3 regions of the Pantoea sp. NSTU24 genome follow, and region 3 is predicted to be linked to each of the others. Evidence: predicted binding sites of a transcription regulator. Region 3 holds the regulator's gene; each other region holds the start of a gene.
The links. The regulator PurR, encoded in region 3, represses purine synthesis genes. The targets are predictions, from matches to a motif close to CANGCAAACGTTTGCNTG.
Positions count from the first base shown of each region.

Region 1: the regulator PurR is predicted to act here: its motif matches at 1,329-1,346, upstream of tusA (sulfurtransferase TusA).
Region 2: the regulator PurR is predicted to act here: its motif matches at 1,303-1,320, upstream of gcvT (glycine cleavage system aminomethyltransferase GcvT).

Region 1 is NZ_JBKIWZ010000001.1:2,987,058-2,989,322, reverse strand. Features, by position in the region: gene ACLHDD_RS14325 (DcrB family lipoprotein) at 1-355, opposite strand, end outside; gene ACLHDD_RS14320 (7-cyano-7-deazaguanine/7-aminomethyl-7-deazaguanine transporter) at 534-1,199, opposite strand; gene tusA (sulfurtransferase TusA) at 1,404-1,655, shown strand; gene ACLHDD_RS14310 (zinc/cadmium/mercury/lead-transporting ATPase) at 1,704-2,265, opposite strand, start outside.
Region 2 is NZ_JBKIWZ010000001.1:2,523,954-2,526,218, reverse strand. Features, by position in the region: gene ubiI (FAD-dependent 2-octaprenylphenol hydroxylase) at 1-943, shown strand, start outside; gene gcvT (glycine cleavage system aminomethyltransferase GcvT) at 1,374-2,265, shown strand, end outside.
Region 3 is NZ_JBKIWZ010000001.1:1,111,600-1,113,864, forward strand. Features, by position in the region: gene punR (DNA-binding transcriptional activator PunR) at 1-536, shown strand, start outside; gene purR (HTH-type transcriptional repressor PurR) at 533-1,558, opposite strand; gene ACLHDD_RS05485 (YnhF family membrane protein) at 1,840-1,929, shown strand; gene ACLHDD_RS05490 (C40 family peptidase) at 1,974-2,265, opposite strand, start outside.

The DNA.
Region 1 (2,265 bases), 1.9 Mb from region 3:
TGTTCGACACGACCTGCAGCTGCGGGTCACGGTTACGCTGCTGCTGCTCCATACGCTGCGACAGCACATCCAGCCCGTCACTGGTTGGTTCGCCCGCAATCACGATAATGGCACGCGCGCCGGTTTCATCCGCATAGACGTGCATGTTGGTAGTCTGTGAACCCAGCTTACCGCTTTTATCTGACATGCCAGGTGGCAGTGAGAAGCTCAGCTTGCCATCCATCAGCGTGACGGTCTGCGCTGACTGACTGGCGCTGACGCCGTTGTCATTCGCCGCATCCTCTTTCTTCTGGTCACAGGCCGCTAAGCCCAGCACCAGTAAACTCATTCCTACATATTTCACCAGCTTGCGCATCAGAATCCCTTTTTCAGTTTCCGGTCAGGCATTAATACAACAGGAATCAGGCTGCAAACGCAACCTGATGATTGTCAGAAGATCTTAGCGGAAATTGGCCGGAATGGCAGGGCGGCCAGGCGTCGGGTGAGTCAGACGCCTGTTTGTCCGTCAGCCCCTGACGTCTGAAGAACCTGGCTTAGCCGAAGTTGACCTGGCGGGTGGCCTGACGTTCAGCCAGGCGCTTCAGCGCCGCATTGAGTAGCACACCATAGGCGGGCAGGAAGAAGACCATGCAGATCAGCACCTTGAAGCTGTAATCTACCAGGGCGATCTCGACCCAGTGCTGCGCCATAAACGCATCGGGGCTCTTGTAAAACGCGATAAAGAAAAAGGCCAGCGTGTCGCTGATGTTGCCCAGAAACATGGCGCAACCCGGTGCGACCCACCACTGGGGCAGCTGGCGCAGGCGGTTGAAGACATGAACGTCGAGGATCTGACCCAGCGCGTACGCCATAAAGCTGGCGCAGGCGATACGGGCAACGAACAGGTTCATCTGTTCCAGCGCCTGCCAGCCCTGCCATTCGCCCTGATAAAAGAGGGCAGAGATGCCATAGGAGATGAACAGTGCCGGGATCATCACCGCCAGAATAATGCGTCGGGCCAGCGGTGCGCCAAAGATACGCACGGTGAGATCGGTCGCCAGGAAGATAAACGGAAAGCTGAACGCGCCCCAGGTGGTGTGGAAACCAAAGATGGCAACCGGCAGCTGGACCAGATAGTTACTTGAGGTGATCACCAGCAGGTGAAACAGCGACAACCAGAAAAGCGCATGCATGCGCTGACGTGAAGAAAATGCGAGCATAGTCGACCTTTTTAATGTTGGGGTGAGGGAACCCATTGCGCGACACCGTTCGAGCGATGACGGGCAGTTTTATGAGCAAAAAGCGGCGGCATCTTACCGCGTTGTGCTTTTTATGCAATGGTTAATTTTAACGCAATCGTTATCGCCTTGCGTCGCCGCCTGCACGCGCTAGAATGAGCGCCCCTTACCTGAACCGAGTCGATTATGAGCGATGCTTTTTCCTCTGCCGACCATCAGCTGGATGCCCGCGGCCTGCGTTGCCCGGAGCCGGTCATGATGGTGCGCAAAACCGTACGCAGCCTGCAGGATGGCGAGACGTTGCTGATCATCGCCGATGATCCGGCCACCACCCGTGATATTCCTGGTTTCTGCCGCTTTATGGAACACGGCCTGCTGGCACAGCAGACCGATACGCTGCCCTATCAGTTCCTGATCCGCAAAGGCATGGCGGGTTAACGACGGCCGGACAGGCCGCCGTTAACCTCTGCCCCCACAGGGCCGTGCTCAGGCGCGTCGCCGCAGTAACCGCAGCGCGTTGGCGGTGACCAGCGCGGTAGCCCCTGAATCGGCCACGACCGCCAGCCAGAGTCCGGTCAGACCCAGCAGGGTGGTGACCAGGAAAATTGCCTTTAATCCCAGCGCGATACCGATATTCTGACGGATAATGCGGCGGGTCCGGCGGGCCAGCGCAATCATCGGTGCGAGATGGCCGAGCTGATTTCGCGTCAGGGCCGCATCGGCCGCTTCCAGCGCCACATCGGTGCCGCTGCCCATCGCAATTCCCAGGGTTGCTGCTTTCATGGCTGGCGCATCGTTGATGCCATCCCCGACCATCGCCAGCGGCTGCTGCTGGCTCAGTTCACGCACTGCCGCAACCTTGTCGGCAGGCAGCAGGCTGGCGCGATAATCAATCTGCAGCTGGCGGGCGATGGTGGCGGCGGCTCGCGGATTATCCCCGGTCAGCATCAGGCTCTCAATACCCAGTTTTTTCAGCGCCTGCACCGCAGCGGCCGCGTCGTCGCGCAGCCGATCGCGCAGCGCCAGCGCCCCCAGCACCTCACCTTCC
Region 2 (2,265 bases), 1.4 Mb from region 3:
CAGTTTCGGCAGCATTGCCTTTGATGATCAGCAGCAGGGCCTGTCGCATCTGGGGCATATCATCGAAAATCCGGTCATTCACCATGCGCTCTGGCAGCGTGCCAGCGGCTGCAGCGACGTTACGATCATGGCACCTGCACAGCTTCAGCAGGTTGCTTTTGGTGACAATGAAGCCTTTATTACCCTGCAGGATGGCACCATGCTGAGTGCGCGGCTGATGATTGCTGCGGACGGTGCTCACTCCTGGCTACGTAACAAGGCCGACATTCCGCTGACCTTCTGGGATTATGATCATCACGCATTAGTGGCCAACGTCCGCACGGAAAAGCCGCACGATGCGGTAGCCCGTCAGGTGTTTCACGGCGACGGCATTCTGGCTTTCCTGCCGATGCAGGACCTGCACCTGAGTTCGATCGTCTGGTCGCTCGCGCCACAGGAGGCGAGTCGCCTGGAAACCATGCCTGACGCGCTGTTCAATCAGCAGCTCTCTGTGGCGTTTGATATGCGGCTTGGCTTGTGCCAGCTGGAGAGTGAACGCAAATCATTCCCGCTGGTGGCGCGCTATGCCCGTCAGTTCGCTGCTCACCGTCTGGCGCTGGTGGGCGATGCGGCGCACACCATTCATCCGCTGGCTGGCCAGGGCGTGAACCTGGGCTTCATGGATGCCGCTGAGCTGATTGGTGAAATTCGTCGCCTGCATCAGCAGGGTAAAGATATCGGTCAGCACCTCTATCTGCGCCGTTATGAGCGCAGTCGCAAGCACAGCGCGGCCATGATGCTGGCGGGCATGCAGGGCTTCCGTGAAATGTTTGCGGGCAATCATCCGGCAAAAAAACTGCTGCGTGATGTGGGCCTGAAACTGGCCGATCGTCTGCCGGGCGTCAAACCGATGATGCTGAAGCAGGCGATGGGGCTGAACGATTTGCCCGCCTGGCTCCGCTAATTCCCCCCTCTGAAAGCCAGCCTGCGCTGGCTTTTTTTATCGCTGAAACTCCGCTGCACCATAAAAAGGCAACGCTGCACCAGCAGGGTTCCTCATTTGATTTATTCTAATTTTGCCGCACAATTCGCATTAGTTTTTTTCATTCATGACGTTTATGCGTCTGGTATTTTTTTAACATCCCGGACGCCCTCTCGCATAAATTTGCTGCGTATATTTAAAAGCCCTGCATTTATTGCGCGATTAATCACAAAATCGCAGTTTTTTATCCTGCTGACGCGCCTTTCTGGTTAGGCTGTGCTTCTGATTTCGCCCCCGGTTTGCTTATGGTTAATCCTCAGATTCGGTGGTAACGTCAGTCATAAGAGAACGTTTGCGTCGGTGCTGGAATCCGGCGCACTTTTGCACTCACTCGCTTCTGCACAGGATCGTTATGACTCAGCAAACACCTCTGTTTGAACAGCATCAGGCCTGCGGTGCCCGCATGGTGGATTTCCACGGCTGGATGATGCCGCTGCACTATGGCTCACAGATGGATGAGCATCATGTAGTGCGCACCGACGCCGGCATGTTTGACGTCTCCCACATGACCATTATCGATCTGACAGGTCCGCGCACCCGCGAATTCCTGCGTTATCTGCTGGCAAACGATGTGGCAAAGCTGACGCAGCCGGGCAAAGCGCTCTATTCCGGCATGCTGAATGCCTCTGGTGGCGTCATTGACGATTTAATTGTTTACTTTATGAGCGAGGATTTTTTCCGGCTGGTGGTTAACTCCGCGACCCGTGAAAAAGATCTCGCCTGGATCGCGCAGCACGCTGAAGGCTATGGCATCACGCTGACTGAACGCGATGACCTGGCCTTGATCGCCGTGCAGGGGCCAGAGGCGCAGCAGAAAGCGCAGACGCTGTTTACTGAGGCGCAACGCGAGGCTGTGGCGGGCATGAAGCCCTTCTTCGGTGTGGCGTCAGGCGACCTGTTTATCGCCACTACCGGCTATACCGGTGAAGCAGGCTATGAGATTGCCTTGCCCGCTACGGAAGCGGCCGGGTTCTGGCAGCGTCTGCTGGCGGCAGGCGTGAAGCCCGCCGGCCTGGGGGCGCGCGATACGCTGCGCCTGGAAGCGGGTATGAATCTCTATGGTCAGGAGATGGATGAAAGCGTGTCACCGCTGGCCGCGAATATGGGCTGGACCCTCAGCTGGGAACCTGCCGATCGCGATTTTATCGGACGGGAAGCGCTGGAAGTGCAGCGTGAACGGGGTACCGACAAGCTGGTGGGGCTAATCCTCAGGGAAAAAGGGGTGCTGCGCAACGGCCTGCCGG
Region 3 (2,265 bases):
GCATCAGCTATGAAGTGTTTAATGGTGTCTGGGATGCACTGGCTGATGGGCGGGTGGAGATCGCGATTGGCGCCACTCAGGCCATACCGGTAGGCGGACGTTTTGCCTTCCGCGATATGGGCACACTGAACTGGCGCTGCGTAGTCGCGCCCGATCATCCTCTGACGCAGGCAAGCCAGATCGATGATGACACACTGCGCAGCTGGCCGTCACTGGTACTGGAAGACACCTCGCGGGCGTTGCCGCGCCGCATGACGTGGACGCTGGATAATCAGCGCAGGCTGGTCGTGCCGGAGTGGCAGACCGGGCTGGAGTGTGTGCAGGCTGGATTGTGTGTGGCGATGGTGCCCGGTCATCTGGCCAGGCCACTGCTCGACAGCGGCGATCTGGCCGAGCTGACGCTGCCGGTTCCCTTTCCGGACAGTCCCTGCTGCGTCAGCTGGGCAGAAGATCGTGCATCACCCGCGACAGGCTGGTTGCTCAGCTATCTGGGTGATGCACAGACGCTTAATCAGGAGTGGTTAAGCGAAGATTAACGTCGGTAGTCGCGGAACGGGCCGTCGGCGACGGAACGACGTTCGATCAGCGTCGGGTGAACCTCAATGGTTTGCGACACTTCGCGTTTGCTGGTGATACGGTCCAGCAGCATATCCAGCGCTTTTTCACCCAACTGGGCTTTTGGCTGATGAACGGTGGTCAGGGCTGGTGCGAAATAGCGCGCGTTGCGCACATTGTCATATCCGATCACCGAAATATCCTGAGGAACGCGCAGCCCCATCTCATCGGCAGCACAAATCGCGCCCATCGCCATGATGTCGCCGCCACAGAACACCGCTGTAGGACGCTGTTTCTGCGACAGGATCTGCTGCATTGCCTGATAGCCTGATTCCGGCTCAAAGTCACCCTGAACAATCCATTCGTCCCGTGGCTGAATACCTGCTTCTTCCAGCGCTTTCAGGAAACCGGCATGGCGGCCGCCACCGGTATTACGCTCCATCTGGCCGGGGATAGCCCCGATATCACGGTGTCCGCGTTCAATCAGATAGCGGCCAGCCAGATAACCGCCCTGGAAGGCATTGTCCAGCACTGTGTCGGTGAAATCAGCGCGGGATTCGCCCCAGTCCATCACCACCATCGGGATATTACGGTTCTCTTCCAGCATCTGCAGCAGGTCGTCCGGGTATTCGGAGCACATCACCAACAGGCCGTCTACGCGCTTCTGCGCCATCATACTGAGATAGGCGCGCTGCTTTTGCAGATCGTTATGCGCATTACCCAGGATCAGCGTGTAGCCTTTATCAAAGCAGTGATTCTCAACGGCTTCGATAATTTCAGCGAAGTAGGGCGCTTCGCTGGAGGTAGCCAGAAGCCCCAGCGTGCGGGTGTGGTTCACTTTCAGGCTGCGTGCCACGGCGCTCGGCGAGTAGTGCAGTTCTTTAATCGCCTGCCAGACCGCATCACGCGTCTCTTCAGCGACAAAGCGGGTTTTGTTAATGACGTGCGAAACGGTGGTTGTGGAGACGCCAGCGCGTTTTGCCACATCTTTTATTGTTGCCATGAGAATCGGACTCCAGTGCTTATCTAACGCTATGATAAGCTTAATGTTAAACGTTTGCGTATGCTCAGGGAATTTTTCGCAAAAATGCCGCGTTTATGGCGGCTGAACAGCCGCTGGCGGAGGTAAACACGCCTGAAAAGATGCGCAAACGGAATCAGCGTTGCGCGCGTTGCGCAACGAAAGCGGGATTCTAACAAGGCTGGGCGGATAAAACGAGATTTTTACCGTATCCTGTGGGAAAATGGAGTAACCCTGAAAACAGTAAGGTTAAGAGGTGAGCAATGAGTTCCGATCTCAAACTGGCGTTAATGACCACCGTTGGCTGTCTGCTGATGATTGTGGCCTTTAGTTTTACCGCCATTCTGCACTAAAAAAAAGCCGGGACTTTCCCGGCTTTTTTTGGCTGTGTTGCGGTTCAGCGGATAGTTTTCGGCGTCATAACCCGGCGGGCACCGATGTAGTGACGCTGCCAGTAATCTTCCCCTAAGGCGCTAATCTGAATATCTTTGCCGGTACGTGGCGACTGAATAAACTTGCCGTCGCCCAGGTAAACACCGACATGATCGGCGGTGCCGCGGCCATTAATGCGGAAGAAGACCAGGTCCCCTTTCTCCAGTGATTCACGCTTGATCGGCGCGGCATCACGCAGGTGGTACATCTCGTTCGCGGTGCGTGGGATCTTAAACTTCACCAGATCTTTGTAGGCG